DNA from 4 places in the Paenibacillus sp. FSL R7-0128 genome. Region 4 is predicted to be linked to each of the others. Evidence: predicted binding sites of a transcription regulator. Region 4 holds the regulator's gene; each other region holds the start of a gene.
What was found. The regulator LexA, encoded in region 4, represses DNA repair genes until DNA is damaged. The targets are predictions, from matches to a motif close to CGAACATATGTTCG.

Region 1 (3,774 bases), 140 kb from region 4:
CGCTGCTCCGCCCACTGCTTGGCGTACAAGGGATCATCTAGCAGACGTTCCTCCTGCAGGCGGAGCAGAACTTCGGCAATAACAGTCTCCCCTATTTCCTTCTCCCTTAAACGGCGGGCCATCTCCTGTGCGGTTCTGGGCTTGCGTTCCAGATACCTAAGCCCCTCCACATACGCCCGCTGGCGCTCGTCTGCGGCAACGATATCCTCCAGATCCGCTTTTACAAAAGCACTCCCGGTAATCATCCGGTATTTAATCATGACATCTTCATGAACAGTCATGTTGTAGTCTCCGAAATGGATTAGATAACGATAATTAGACTTCTTAAGCCGCTCTACCTTTGTAATTACCAGCTCTTGATCTGCCGGGAAATCCGCCAGCACCTGCTGCTCATCCTGTTCTTCGAATTCCTCATCCAATTGTATAACCATCCTGCCATTCACCTACTTAAGCTGAAATATTTACGAAAAGGCACCCTGTTATATCTTCACAGGGCGCCTATCCATCTTGACTTCATTATTCAATTAGAAGTAGAGGAGTACTTAATTACTCAATCTCAAGCAGCAGCTTCTCTTCTTCCTCTTGCTCCGCAGCCACAGCCGCTTCAGATGGTGGCTCTACCAGAGTCGTGAGATTACTTGCCTCACGGATCTTGTTCTCGATCAGCAGAGCAATATCCTGATGTTCCTTCAGGAACTGCTTAGAATTCTCCCGTCCTTGACCCAGACGTTCGCCTTCATAGGAATACCAGGCACCGCTCTTGTTGACAATATCCATCTCCGTACCGATATCCACAAGGCTTCCCTCTCTGGAGATTCCTTCGCCGTACATGATATCTACATCCGCTTGCTTGAACGGAGGCGCTACCTTGTTCTTCACAACCTTGATCTTCGTGCGGTTACCCACGACATCGTTACCCATCTTGATACTCTCTACCCGGCGCACATCCAGACGGACAGAGGAGTAGAACTTCAGAGCGCGCCCACCCGGAGTGGTCTCAGGGTTACCGAACATTACGCCGATCTTCTCACGAAGCTGGTTGATGAAGATCGCAATAGTGTTGGATTTGTTAATGGCACCAGACAGCTTCCGCAAGGCCTGGGACATCAGACGGGCCTGCAAGCCTACGTGGGAATCACCCATGTCGCCTTCAATTTCTGCCTTCGGCACAAGTGCTGCTACAGAGTCAACTACAATGATGTCTACTGCTCCGCTGCGTACAAGCGCTTCAGCGATTTCCAGGGCCTGTTCACCCGTATCAGGCTGGGACAGCAGCAGTTCATCAATGTTAACGCCAAGCGCCTTGGCATACTTGGGATCAAGCGCATGCTCAGCATCGATGAAGGCAGCTTGTCCGCCCTGCTTCTGTACTTCAGCGATCGCATGAAGTGCAACCGTCGTCTTACCGGAAGATTCCGGTCCATATACTTCAATAATACGTCCTTTGGGAAGTCCGCCAATACCTAGTGCAATATCAAGTGCCAAAGATCCGCTAGGTACAACTTCCACTTTCATGTGAGTGGATTCTCCCAGTTTCATTACCGAACCTTTACCGAATTGTTTTTCTATTTGACGAAGCGCCATATCAAGCGCTGCACGACGATCTGACAATCAGACCACTTCCTTCACTGTTTATAGTATTATCATAACGTGTTTTGAAGGGCTTGCCAAGTCTTTTTTAGAACATACATTCGTTTTTTTTGCTCCCGGGGATAATACTCCCTTTTATTGTAAGATACATACCTCCTTCCGGATGCAAAACTCAGCAGGTGCTTCTCTTCCGCTTCTTACGTTAATAGGAACAGCCAAAGGATAATTTATTATACCTAATATAAAACAAAAAACCGCAGCATGATCGCTCAAGCCACGGTTCTTCCGTATACATGAATTATATACCGGCCCGTACAGTTATTGCAAGGCCGAGCCTTCCAGCGGAGTAGCAACCTTGCGTTCTTCCAGGCGGCGCCACAACCGGTACAGCAGCGCCTTGACGGTCCGCAGCCGGATGTTCTCACGGGTGCCCTTCAGATTCAGCTCATATACCTCTGTCTTGCAGCCCCGCTCAGCCATTCCTACGAACACAAGACCCACCGGCTTGCGCTCGGAATATCCCGGTCCGGCTACACCGGTAACCGATAAGCCAAAGTCCGTGTCACCGATCATACGCACCTGCTCAGCCAGTACCTCCGCAACCTCGCGGCTCACCGCTCCCGGGGCATCCGGACCTTCAAGCATGGCGGAAGGCACATTCAGCAGTTTCTTCTTAATATCATTGGAATAACACACGATCCCTCCGGCAAACATGGAGGCGCTGCCCGGAATATTCGTAATGCTCTCCATCAGCAGACCGCCTGTACAGCTCTCGGCAGCACTCAGAGTGAGTCCCGCATCCGCCATCCAGTCCACAATCAGCTGCTCCAGCGGCACATCGATGTTAGCATACAGATTCTCCGGAAGAATGTCCGCAATCGTTTTCTCCAGAGCATCGAGCTTGACCATAGCTTCCCGCTCGGACGGCGCCTTGGTGGAGATGCGCACGGTCACTTCGCCTTCCTTCGCATACGGGGCAATCGTTGGATCGCTCTGGCTGCGGATCAGCTCAATCAGCTTGTCCTCCAGCAGCGACTCGCCAATCCCGGCGAACTTCAGCATCTTCGAGTAGAGCGGCATTTCACCAGTAAGTGCATGCTGTTGAAGCCATGGCTTGGCCTTATCCGTGAACATCGGCTTCATCTCCCGGGGCGGGCCGGGCAGCACGATATAATATTTGTCTTCTTCTGCAAAAGCAATCCCTACCGCAAGGCCGGTATCATTGGACAGAGGAGTCGTCCCTTCAATGACAAGCGCCTGCTTGCGGTTATTCTCAGTCATTACAATCTTGCGGTCATCGAAGAAGCGCTGCACATGATCCATGGCCAGCTGGTCGATGTGCAGGATCCGGCCAAGCGCCGCAGCCAGCGCATCCTTGGTCAGATCATCCTCGGTCGGACCAATGCCGCCCGTGAACAATATAACATCCGCCCGGCTCTGAGCAATCCGGATCGCTTCCAGAAGGCGGCTTTTGTTATCTCCCACAACGGTCTGAAAATAAACGTCAATGCCTAATGCAGCCAGCTCGACTGAAAGAAACTGGGCATTGCTGTTCACGATTTGTCCAAGTAAAAGTTCTGTTCCAACGGCAATAATCTCTGCTTTCATAGCTGACGTTCTCCTCCTGATTGTAGGTATCCTGCAAGGTTCAGCCTGTTCCAGCCTCTCAGGCTTTGTTCAAATCCAGCAGATCCTTATTCTTCACGAAATAATCAATGCCAGAGTAAATGGTAATGATGGCTGCCGCCCAGATGGCAATGTCATCCACAGGGATGCTGACGAACTGGAACGGGAAATTGTTAAGCAGCAGCAGGGAAATAGCAACAATCTGAATCACTGTTTTTACCTTTCCCCATTTGCTTGCAGCCACTACCTTCCCTTCCAGCAGTGCCACCTGGCGCAGGCCGGTCACGGCAAACTCGCGGCTGATGATGACAATGGCAATCCAGGAATCGCATCTTCCCAGCTCGACCAGCGAGATCAGCACGGCCGAGACCAGCAGCTTATCCGCAAGCGGATCGAGCAGCTTGCCCAGATTGGTGACCATGTTATATTTTCTGGCTATGTAACCGTCAATTCCATCGGTACTGGCTGCCAGCAGAAAAATAACTGCCGCGACCAAGTGATTAATTGAAAGCTGAAAGGAGCCCCAATGTATCGGTTCCGGATAGAAGCTGAAGTCCA
Region 2 (3,774 bases), 4.1 Mb from region 4:
AGTTCAGCAGCAGCATTTCCTTCTCGGGAGCGCAGCTCCAGAAGCCCAGACGCACCAGCTCCTCGGCTTCGCGGCTGATCCGCAGCGGCAGGGACTTCAGTACCCGTGCGGCCTTGTCTTTGTCGGTCTCAATCCATTTCGCTTCCAGCAGCAGGCCTATTTCCCCGCCTTCAGCATGAATCGCCAGCGGTATCTCCTTCCAGGCATAGCTCTCAAATACACAGCACAGCAGACCCTCGAAGCTTCCGTCATAGGTGTACGCCAGTGCGGACGGCTTGAACATCAGGCCTTCGCCCCCTTGTTGAAGCTGTTCCAGTCCCCGGCGGCGGGCAAGGTGGAGAGGTTAAAGTCGTCGAACAGCGTGAGCTGCTCCACCTGCGGCTGCTGGAGAGCGAGCTGCTCCCCGGACATGAGTGAGCGAAGCAGCGTATGCTCGCTTACCTTCAGCCCCTCCAGCGGCTTATCCTTACAGGTGATGAAGAACTGGGCACGCTTGAGGACCACTCCCAGCTTCTTCAGCGCATGGAAATCGAGCGATCCGGCCCGTCTGGCCTTCACGATCCGCTGTGCGCTTCTAACGCCGATGCCGGGTACACGCAGCAGCATTTCGTACGGGGCGCGGTTGATCTCAACGGGGAATTGCTCCCGGTGGTTAACGGCCCAGCTGCATTTGGGGTCCAGCAGCGGGTTGAAGTTCGGCACGGCCTCATCCAATAATTCATTCGCCTTGAAGCCGTAGAAGCGCAGGAGCCAATCGGCTTGATAGAGCCGGTGTTCCCGCAGCAGAGGCGGCTTGGTGTCTAGAGCGGGCAGGAGGGAATCCTCTATTACAGGGGTATAGGCCGAGAAAAATACACGCTTGAGTGCGTATTTGCGGTATAAGCCCTCCGTCAGATTAAGGATCTGGTAATCGGTATCCGGCGTTGCCCCCACGATCATCTGGGTGCTCTGTCCAGCCGGAGCGAAGCGGGGTGCGTGATTATACCGGACGATATCGGAGCGGTTCTCCTTAATCCGGTTTGTGATCAGCCCCATCGGCTTCAGGATGGACACCTTGCTTTTATCGGGGGCGAGCCGTCCGAGACTCTCCTGCGAGGGCAGTTCAATGTTGACGCTCATGCGGTCGGCAAGCAGCCCAAGTCTGGACAGCAGGGCATCGTCTGCTCCGGGGATGGCTTTTACATGAATATAACCGTTGAAATGATAGACATTGCGCAGCAGCTCAAGCGCTGAGATCAGCTGTTCGGTGGTGTAGTCCGGATTGCGCATAATGCCTGAGCTAAGAAATAGTCCTTCTATATAATTGCGGCGGTAGAATTGCATGGTGATATCTGCGATCTCTTCGGGGGTGAAGGCAGCCCGGCGGATGGGGTTGGACTTGCGGTTGATGCAGTACGCACAATCATATACACAGCCGTTGGTCATTAACACCTTCAGCAGCGAAATACAGCGGCCGTCCGCCGCGAAGCTGTGGCAGATGCCCATCGCGGAGGTGTTGCCGAGCGCCCCGGCCTGGCCCTTGCGGTCGGAACCGCTTGAAGTGCACGCTACATCGTATTTGGCGGAAGCGGTCAGAATCTCTAGTTTCTCCATTACATCCACGGTCTCAATCCCCCTCATATGTGAGCATTATATACCGAACATACGTTCTTGTCAAAGGTATCCCCCCCTTCTTGGCCGCGTGTAAAATGTATGCGCATTCCGTCTTGTGCTATAATAGAAACTGATGGTTCATGGAATGAGGAATCATACGGTTATTGAAATCCGGGTTAGGAGTGTTGCTGAAGTGAGAGGATATAACATATGGCGGCCCATCATGCTGATTGCGGTTGCGCTGCTGACAAGACAGTTAGTGACAAGTATTTGCCTTATGTTCGGCATGTCGCAGGAATCGGCAGGCAGTGTAGCCATGCTGGGCATGATCGTTGCAGCTCTTATTATGTACAACCGCATGATGAAGGGCCGCCGCCGCAGATAAAATCAATAGAAGATCCGGCCGTATCTCTTCAGGCGGAGCGGATTGCATAGGAACAGGCTTGAGAGACGCCCGCACAGGTGTCTTTTTTATTAGAGGTGTCTTTTTAGCTAAAAAAATTTATGCAGACAGATGTGCATCCCGGTGATCCGGCAAGCGGTGCTTGAATAATCTGGCTGGAGCTTATATTCTTAGAAGGATATGCTATATGATGGACCATACAGATTCAAGGCAACGTATATTCCCTGCAGGGAGGGCGTTATCTATAGAATCAACCCACAGCATGGGAAATGAACATACAGGAGGAAACCAATTGAGTACACAGAACATTGGAGTGCCGTTAGAGGGTTTTGCAGAATTTAGCCGGACGGTAGCCGCAGAGGGTGCGGTACTGCTTAAGAATGAGGGACAGGTGCTTCCGCTGGGTAACGGTGAGAGCGTCGCTGTTTTTGGCAGAATACAGGTGAACTATTACCGCAGCGGTACAGGATCGGGCGGTAGCGTTCACGTTGCATATACGACGAATCTGCTGGATGGACTACGCAGCAAGAAGAACATTAGCGTGAATGAAGAGCTGGCTGCAGCCTACGAGGCTTGGATCGGGCTTAATCCGTTCGATGACGGCGGCAAGGTATGGGCTGCGGAGCCGTGGAACCAGAAGGAAATGCCGCTTACGGACGAGCTGGTGAAACAGGCAAGAAGCCAGTCAGCCAAAGCGGTTGTTGTCATTGGACGTACGGCGGGCGAGGATCAGGATAATGCCGATACCGCAGGCAGCTACCGGCTGACGGAAGATGAGAAGGCGATGCTTGTCTCGGTTACGGCTCATTTTGAACAGACGATTGTGGTGCTCAACGTATCCAACATTATTGATATGAGCTGGGTAAATGACGCCGCTTATGTGAACCCTATCTCTGCAGTGATCTATTCCTGGCATGGCGGCATGGAGGGCGGCCACGCGATCGCCGATGTTCTGGCCGGCGAGGTTACGCCAAGCGGCAAGCTGACGGACACCATCGCTTATTCCATTGAGGATTACCCGTCGACCCGCAACTACGGCAATGAGTTCAAGAACCTGTACGAGGAAGATATCTATGTGGGCTACCGTTATTTCGAGACCTTCTGTCCCGATAAGGTTCAGTATGAATTCGGCTACGGGATCTCTTACACGACCTTCAAGCTGGAGCCGGAGGAAGCGAAGCTGGTGAACCAGGCGGGCGAGCCGCAGATTGAAATCGGCGTCACCGTAACGAATACGGGAGCAGTATATGCCGGTAAAGAAGTAGTGCAGGTGTATGTTGAAGCGCCGCAAGGACAGTTGGGTCAACCGGCCAAAGCGCTGGCAGCCTTCGCTAAGACTAAGCTGCTGGAGCCTGGCGAGTCTCAGCGCCTTACTGTAAGCTTCCCGCTCCATTCCATGGCTTCCTATGATGACGCCGGAGTGACCGGGCACGCTTCCGCTTATGTGCTGGAAGCCGGAACCTACCGCTTCTATGCAGGAACCAGCGTCAAAGCCGTATCAGCAGTGCTTCTGGATGGACAAGAAGGCTATGTGTTGGATGAGCTTAAGGTCGTGGAACAGCTGCAAGAGGCTATGGCGCCTACCGAGAGCTTCATGCGGATGAAGCCGGGTGCCCGCAAGGCAGACGGTTCGTATGAGCTTGTCTCCTCTGAAGTACCCACACGCAAGGTGGATCTGGCGGAGCGGATTGAACGCAATCTGCCGCAGACGCTTCCGCAGACCGGCAATCAGGGATATACCCTGAGAGATGTCCATGACGGAAAAGTTAGCATGAGCA
Region 3 (3,774 bases), 1.4 Mb from region 4:
CTTCGCTGAGGCTCATGGAGACATTCGTCCAGGCCGGAGCACTGCCCGGCAAGTTGGCATGATAGGTCATCGCTACGATTCCCCCGGCCTTATGCCAGCGGATCGCACTGTCGGTTACTCCCTGCCGCTGGCTGCTGATAAGCTTCTCCGTCTGGCCGCTGATCGGCCCCATCTCATAACCGTGTAGTCCGGCGTAGCTGCCAGCGGTATTCTTCAGCTTGTTGTTGATATCATCCGGGCTCTCCAGGTAATCATGCTGACCGCTGATCATTCCCTGGCCCTGCAGCCAGTACAGCGTCTCCAGCAGCTTCCGTGCAGGCGCCCCCAGCTCCGCGTCAGCGGGAGACATCTGTATTTTGCGAAAAGCCGCTTGCCACTGCACATCACCTATCAGCCGCGAGGCTGAATCCAGCAGGTCCCTGAGGTTGCGCTGTTCCACATTTTCCACCATCCTTTTCCTTGTGTTTGTACATATTATGACGAATTGTGGAACTTCAGCACGGCAAATGCACAGAATTCGGACTGTCGCAATCCGGTATTCTTACGCTATACTATTCAGGGCATAGGCATTATACCCATACCCACTTACAAAGGAGCAGATATGAAAGCCAAAAAGTCCATCATCAGTCTCATCATTATCGCCCTGCTCAGTCTTGCCGCCTACCTGCTGGAGGAGAACGGGCAATGGCTGCCGCAGACCCCTTCTGCGAATCCTTCGGAGGTCGTGAAGCTGAAGTTCCCGGCAGACCGCTACCCGGAGACCGCGAGGCACATCCAGAAGGCCATCCGTAAGGGAGAGTCGGCCATCTGCACGATCAACCGCAAGGAGGCGGAGGAGAACCGCAAGGCGTCTCTGAAGGGAGTCCCCACGAAGAAAGGCTATGACCGGGATGAATGGCCGATGGCCATGTGTGATGAAGGCGGAGCCGGGGCGCATATTGAGTACATAACACCCAGTGATAACCGCGGAGCGGGAAGCTGGGTCGGCAATCAGCTGGAGGCGTTCGCAGACGGTACGCGTGTGGAGTTTATTTTCAAATAGGCCGGCCTGTGGGGGATGTTGTTCAATTTCACTGCGATAAAGCGTAGAATGAAATGGGATAATATAACTTAGATGGAGAGCCGGAAGTGTTCTATATCTGTTATCGGGGCAAACGGCTGTACGGCCCTATGTCCGAAGCTGAAGCCTTACAGGAATGGTTCGCGCTTGCAGGAACAGTCAAGGAGCTCTATATTATTGAAACCGATGCAGCTACAGGCAGAATCAAACGCCAGATCGGGCCAACGGTCCGTGCTCATAAGAAGAAAAAGAAATAGCCCTATCCGGCACAGGCCGGACAGGGCTACACTGGCTATAGGCGGTTCTAGAACAAACAGGCTTTAGTGATGATAACCAGCAGAATGAACAGAACCAGAATGGCACCTGTCGAAGTCCAAGGGCTTACTACCGGAACGATTGGAGGTCCCTGATTCACTCCACCTACGTTATTTCCACAACCGCAACCATACTCTGCTCCCATAATTAATTCCTCCTCTTGAATATTGAATACAGCACAGAATATGTGGAATTCCGCCCCGTTGCATGGGCCAATTGGCAAAGAAATGCCTTTTACCTAACGGACAGGCGTCCAGTAGTCGATATAGAGTATGAAGCAATAGCTTAACAACAAATGAAGGGAGGAATGCCGGATGGATATTGCTGCATTATCCGTAGTGATGAGCCAGTCATCCTTACAGCAGGCCGCAGGGCTGCAGGTGATGAGCCTTGCCAAGGAGCAGGCGCAGAGCAGCGCCCAGGATATGGTTCAGATGCTGAGTCAGGCCACGCACCCCACCTTGGGAAAAACACTTGATATTCGGGCGTAATTCCTTTATGCTTACATACATAGGAACACCCGTTCCATATTTCAGCCGTTGAAGAGTACGTGCTGAACTGCTGCTTAGCCCTTAAGGGCTTTTCTTTTGGCCAATAACACGAACATACGATCTTATATATGGGGTGATTGATTATGCAAGGCTATTATCAGATGACCGCTTTGGAGAAATGGACAGAGGATCTATACCAGCGCATTGGCGTCCGCAAGCCGGCCGATATCTCCATTGATTACATAGCGAAGCAGCTCAATATCTGGGTACACTATCTGGATGTCAGAAGCAAGGCGATTGAGGCTGCGGCCGGAATGTACAGTATGTTCATCGACAACCGCCTCCCTCCCGAGCTGCAGCGGCTGGAATTCCTCCACGAGCTCTGTCATCTGCTGCGGCATGCCGGCAAGTCTACGCTTATGCCCGGAGTGTTCACGCAGGCGCAGAGAGATGAATCCGACCGGTTCATTCTGTATGCCTCCATGCCCTATAGTATGATTTCCGCGAATACGCTGCCCGAGCTTCGTGAGGATGCCGTTGCCGAGCTGGCTGTAGCGTTCCAGGTTCCCGTTCCCCTCGCGCTGCAGCGGATCGACCAGATCCAGAGACGGATTTTCCAGGGGCAATTAATGGCTGTTATGGAACGTAACGAAGACAGAAATATCATCCACAGACATATTCGCTAAGCGCTGCGGGGATAATACGCTATAGACCCGGAGGGCGGAGATTCCCCTCTATAACAGGGTTAGATTCTACTGTAAAGGGGATCAAGATCAACGTGGAAGCCTTGAAAGTCATTCAATTATTGCTGACTCATCCTGAATATAGCGTGGATGCCGTTCATCCTGAAATTCCGGATTTTGTGGGTATCGAGACGATTGAAGTGGACCACGTTACCCAGACCTTCTCCATCCTGCTGCAGGAGCCTAAGGAATACGGCTGAGAGCAGGATTTTACAGTATAACAATTACATAGAACAGCCCCGCTAACACGAACCGGTACAGCGCGAACCACTCCAGGCGGAGCCGCTTGATCAGCTTGATGAACGTGACTACAGCAATCATGGCTACGAGGAAGGACGTCACGAATCCGATCAGCATCAGGGTCAGCGTATCTGTACTGAGTAGATCCCTGCTGTCATACAGGTCCAGGAGGCTTGCTCCGAACATCACCGGCACGGAGATCAGGAAGGTGAAGTCCGCAGCGGCTTTCTGGCTGGTTCCCAGCAGCAGACCGCCTGAGATCGTCGAACCGGATCTGGAGAACCCGGGCCACAGCGCCAGACACTGGAACAGCCCGATGCCGAAGGCTTGCTTGTAGTTTATCCCGTCTACCGTCTCTGACGTTACGGATCTCCTGCTGCGTGCAGCGAAGATCATCAAGAGACCACCGGCAATCAGACCAATGAGGACCGGCTTGGGGCCGAATAACTGGCTCTTGATCGTGTCTTTGAAGAGCAGATACACCACTAGTGCCGGAACCATAGCCAGGAGCATGTGGATGGCGTTCAGTCCCTTGCTCTTGGAGAAATCCAGCTTCAGCATATTGATCCCGATGTTCACATACTTCTTCCAATACAGCAGCAACACGGCCATTACCGCACCTAGCTGGATCACGATTTTGAAGGTAACCGCAGCCTCCCCCTCGAACTTCAGCAGATCCCCTGCCAGGATAAGGTGCCCGGTAGACGAGACCGGCAAAAATTCAGTCAACCCCTCAATAATCCCTAATATAATTGCTTTGATAGCTTCAGTCACTGGTGAATAGCCCCTTTCGGAAGTGAATCAATATATTTCCAGTATAAGAGGCTAAGATGGAATTCCCCATCGAATGAGCTAACAATATGGGAGTTGGTGTGACATAAATGTCATGTGGTTTATTGTGATCACAAAAAAGCCACCAAGCTAC
Region 4 (3,774 bases):
TGGTGACACGGGTACCTATGGGAACGAGGGCGGCTAGAGCCAGAACATCTGCGTTATACATACGAATACAGCCGTGTGAGACCATGTGGCCGATGGAGGATGGGTCATTGGTTCCGTGGATGCCGTAATGCGGCTTGGACAGTCCCATCCAGAAGGCACCGAACGGACCGCCCGGATTGGGCTGTTTGTTAATGATGGTGTATTCGCCTACAGGCGAGACGGTTAACATTTTGCCGATGCCGACAGGGAAGCCTCTGGTGACAACGTCATTATCCAGCAGGTACAGCATGCGCTGTGACAGATCGACGATAATTCGGTAATTGGGCATACAGATCAGCACTCCTTTGTAACAGGATATGTGCGGAGCTAGACAGCGGTTCGCAGAAAAAATGGCCAAAAAGCCGAATGCGAACAAATGTTTGCATTCAGTTTTTTGGCCACTACACGAAGTAAAATGAACATAAAACAGGCTGCTTCGCATGGTGCGGAGCAGCCTGTTCTTAAGCGGGGAGTAGATTAGTGGATATCGCGGAATAATCCGATGACCCGGCCCAAAATCGTAACGCGGTTGAGGCGGAGAGGCTCGTACGCCGGATTCTCCGGCTGCAGCCTGATATGATCCCGTTCCTTGTAGAAGGTCTTGACAGTTGCTTCATCTTCTTCGGTCATCGCTACAACAATATCGCCGTTGTCGGCAGTCTGCTGCTGGCGCACGATGACATAATCCCCGTTCATAATTCCGGCATCCACCATACTGTCACCAAGAACAGATAGCATAAATACCTTGTTATCGCCTACATAATGAGCAGGCAATGGGAAGTAATCCTCAATATTCTCTGTAGCTGTAATAGGAACACCAGCTGTAACCTTACCCACGACCGGGATGCGGGTAACGGTCTGGACAAATTGATGCACATTCTCTGAATCTTCCTGGCCGAGTAATTCAATGGCACGTGGCTTCGTTGGATCACGCCGGATCAGGCCCTTCTTCTCAAGCCGGTCCAAGTGACCATGCACGGTAGAGCTGGAGGCCAGGCCGACAGCCTCGCCAATCTCGCGGACGGACGGAGGATAACCCTTGCTGCGGACTTCATTACGTATAAATTCCAGGATCGCCAGCTGACGACTAGAAATCTTTGACATCGGTATCAACCCCATATACTATGTTTGGGAAAATTATAACATAGAACTTCCGTTCGTACAAACATAAGTTCTAAAATGAGGAAAATAAGAGAATGAAAATAAAGAGAACAAATGTTCCGAAAAAACTATTGATCGAAACACATGTTCGTGTTATATTATTTTCGAAAGCAAGAACATGTGTTTGGAGGATGATGATCATGTTAAAGTATAGTACATACAACAGTATCTACAATAATGAGGATATCAAGGTGTCCGCTCCCGGTAATCCAACTGCTCATAGTTATGTAACCAAGATCAAGGACGGGATTCTTCATAGTCTCGCTGCGCTCTCATCACTATTCCGTCAGGTCAGCCTGATGAAGCTGGTTCTGGTGCTGATGCTTGTTATTTCGGGATTCACTGTGGTGGGGAATGTTTTTGCCGGTTCGGTCTCGTCGATGAAGCCGGATAAGCGGATCGTAGTCGAACGCGGAGATACCTTATGGAGTATTGCGTTAAGCAACAAGCCTGAGGACATGAAGACTGCCGTATATATAGAAGGAATAATGAAGACGAATCATTTGGAGAACAGCGGCATTAAGGCCGGAGATATTCTGACTTTACCTTTATACTGAAGGAATATGTCAGACTAATGATCGACTGTGAGAGCTTTCAGGGGGTAGACCTTGACAAGCTCTTTTTCTCATGGCAAAGTTAAAATGAATTTAGAGGGAGGGAAACGTATTGAATATTGACGAATTGGTCGCACGCATCAATGAATTGGCACGCAAAGCTAAGAACGGCGGCCTGAATGACGAGGAACTGGCTGAACGTGCCAAGCTCCGCGAGATGTACCTGGGGAATATCCGCACTAACTTTCGGGCCCAGCTTGATACCATCGAAATTGTGGACAATCCGGAGCATGAAGAAGGCAATAACGGACTTAAGCATTAGCCTGTTGCCTTTTCATAGATAATACAGGATGACTAGGGGGAACTTACATGGCCCGTTCTTGGGAAAGAATGGTTCAACGCAACACGAAGCAAATTAACCAGCAAAGAAAGAAGCAGGGGAAGGACTCCATTTACACTTCCAGCACTAAGACTGCCGCTAAAAGCATCGATATTTTCAAAGGCCGCAATATCGTATTCCCCGTTGTACTGATGCTGCTCGGTATCATGTTCTGGGTGGTCGGCTCGATTGACGAAGCCAAAGGAAGCGGGATTCTGGCCAACTGGCTGGGTGTAGTGCTGTACTTCCTGCTCGCTGCGCTGCTGTTCTTCCGCCGTCCGTTCCTTAAGGTTGAGCGTGCGCGTATCTCTACTATTAAATACAACCGCGAACGCTTCCTGGCTGCGGCGGATATTGAGAAGATCACTTTATCGCGCAGTGTAGTTACCATTAAGTATAAGGGTAAGCGCAAGCAGTGGATTTTCTCCAAGCTGATTAACCGTTATGACACCGCTGCGATGGGGGAACGCCTGGAGCAGTTCGCCAAGAACAACAACATTGAGGTCGTGCACGAATAGGAAGACAGACCAGCATATAGGGAGTGGGAGAACAAATGCCGATTACCGCCGTACTATTTGACCTTGACGATACTCTGCTGTGGGATGACCGCAGTGTGGAAGAAGCTTTCCGCCATGCTTGTGAGGCTGCTGGAGATTCCGTTGATCCCGGGGAGCTGGAAGCTGCTGTACGCAGGGAAGCCCGTACACTGTACGAATCCTATGAGACGTATCCGTTCACGAAGCTGATCGGTATTAACCCGTATGAAGCGCTGTGGGCGAACTTCACTGCCGGTGAGCAGCCTGAGTTCCGTCAACTTGAACAGCTTGCCCCTGTCTACCGTAAGGAATCCTGGCGCCGTGGCCTGGCCTCACTCGGGGTAGAGGATGAAGCACTGGCTGCACAGCTGGCTGACAAGTTCGCCGCAGAGCGCCGCAGCCGTCCTTATATCTATGAGGAGACGCTTCAGGTGCTGGACGAGCTGCGCGGTAAGGTGAAGCTGCTGCTTCTGACGAACGGCTGCCCGGCCCTTCAGCAGGAGAAGCTGGATGGTGTGCCGGAGCTTACCCCGTATTTTGACCACATTGTGATTTCGGGAAGCTTCGGCAAAGGCAAGCCGGACAAGGGAATCTTCGAGCATGCGCTCGGACTGCTGGATATTGCACCGGAACAAGGTATAATGGTGGGCGATAAGCTTACGACAGATATTCTTGGGGGCTTGTCTGCCGGACTGACCACGGTCTGGATCAACCGCAATAGCAAAGCCTCGGACCCGGAGATTACGCCGGATTACCAGATCAGCCATCTTTTAGAGCTTCTGCCGCTGGTAGACTCCTTATAATTGAAACATCTGTGTTTTTAAAATTGTAAAAGGTCAAAGAGCAACGGTCCTCCCGTCACTGGAGAATTGTTGCTCTTTGTTTTTTTATTTTAAAAGTATTTTCGTACCCCGCTTAAACAGCGGAGAGAACGGAACGATTGTGGAAAAGCGATAGCGTTCGCCTGAAAGCTTTCCGCAGGAAAGCTCGCTTCGGAAGCATCAGCAGTCTCCGGATTTTCACCGCATAGGGGAATGAAAAAAATCTGGAGAGCACAGCGATTGGAACAACGGTCCGTTCGCGGAGCGTCCACCCAAGTGCTCAC

Region 1: a site for LexA is predicted at 1,681-1,694, ahead of recA (recombinase RecA). Genes of this name have one in related genera too.
Region 2: a site for LexA is predicted at 1,638-1,651, ahead of NST26_RS00520 (putative DNA modification/repair radical SAM protein). Genes of this name have one in related genera too.
Region 3: a site for LexA is predicted at 1,976-1,989, ahead of NST26_RS23640 (ImmA/IrrE family metallo-endopeptidase). Genes of this name have one in related genera too.

Annotation. Positions count from the first base shown of each region.
Region 1 covers NZ_JBBOCD010000001.1:4,391,010-4,394,783, forward strand. Annotated here, with positions in the region: gene NST26_RS18185 (regulatory protein RecX) at 1-431, opposite strand, end outside; gene recA (recombinase RecA) at 547-1,611, opposite strand; gene NST26_RS18195 (competence/damage-inducible protein A) at 1,909-3,198, opposite strand; gene pgsA (CDP-diacylglycerol--glycerol-3-phosphate 3-phosphatidyltransferase) at 3,257-3,774, opposite strand, start outside.
Region 2 covers NZ_JBBOCD010000001.1:109,313-113,086, forward strand. Annotated here, with positions in the region: gene NST26_RS00515 (TIGR03915 family putative DNA repair protein) at 1-283, opposite strand, end outside; gene NST26_RS00520 (putative DNA modification/repair radical SAM protein) at 283-1,593, opposite strand; gene NST26_RS00525 (hypothetical protein) at 1,787-1,978, shown strand; gene NST26_RS00530 (glycoside hydrolase family 3 C-terminal domain-containing protein) at 2,259-3,774, shown strand, end outside.
Region 3 covers NZ_JBBOCD010000001.1:5,617,681-5,621,454, forward strand. Annotated here, with positions in the region: gene NST26_RS23615 (glycosyl hydrolase) at 1-439, opposite strand, end outside; gene NST26_RS23620 (NucA/NucB deoxyribonuclease domain-containing protein) at 602-1,042, shown strand; gene NST26_RS23625 (hypothetical protein) at 1,129-1,317, shown strand; gene NST26_RS23630 (hypothetical protein) at 1,365-1,520, opposite strand; gene NST26_RS23635 (YjfB family protein) at 1,690-1,866, shown strand; gene NST26_RS23640 (ImmA/IrrE family metallo-endopeptidase) at 2,010-2,552, shown strand; gene NST26_RS23645 (hypothetical protein) at 2,645-2,809, shown strand; gene NST26_RS23650 (undecaprenyl-diphosphate phosphatase) at 2,820-3,623, opposite strand.
Region 4 covers NZ_JBBOCD010000001.1:4,252,688-4,256,461, reverse strand. Annotated here, with positions in the region: gene NST26_RS17585 (L,D-transpeptidase) at 1-328, opposite strand, end outside; gene lexA (transcriptional repressor LexA) at 517-1,143, opposite strand; gene NST26_RS17575 (LysM peptidoglycan-binding domain-containing protein) at 1,341-1,757, shown strand; gene NST26_RS17570 (DUF896 domain-containing protein) at 1,867-2,076, shown strand; gene NST26_RS17565 (hypothetical protein) at 2,124-2,651, shown strand; gene NST26_RS17560 (HAD family hydrolase) at 2,687-3,472, shown strand.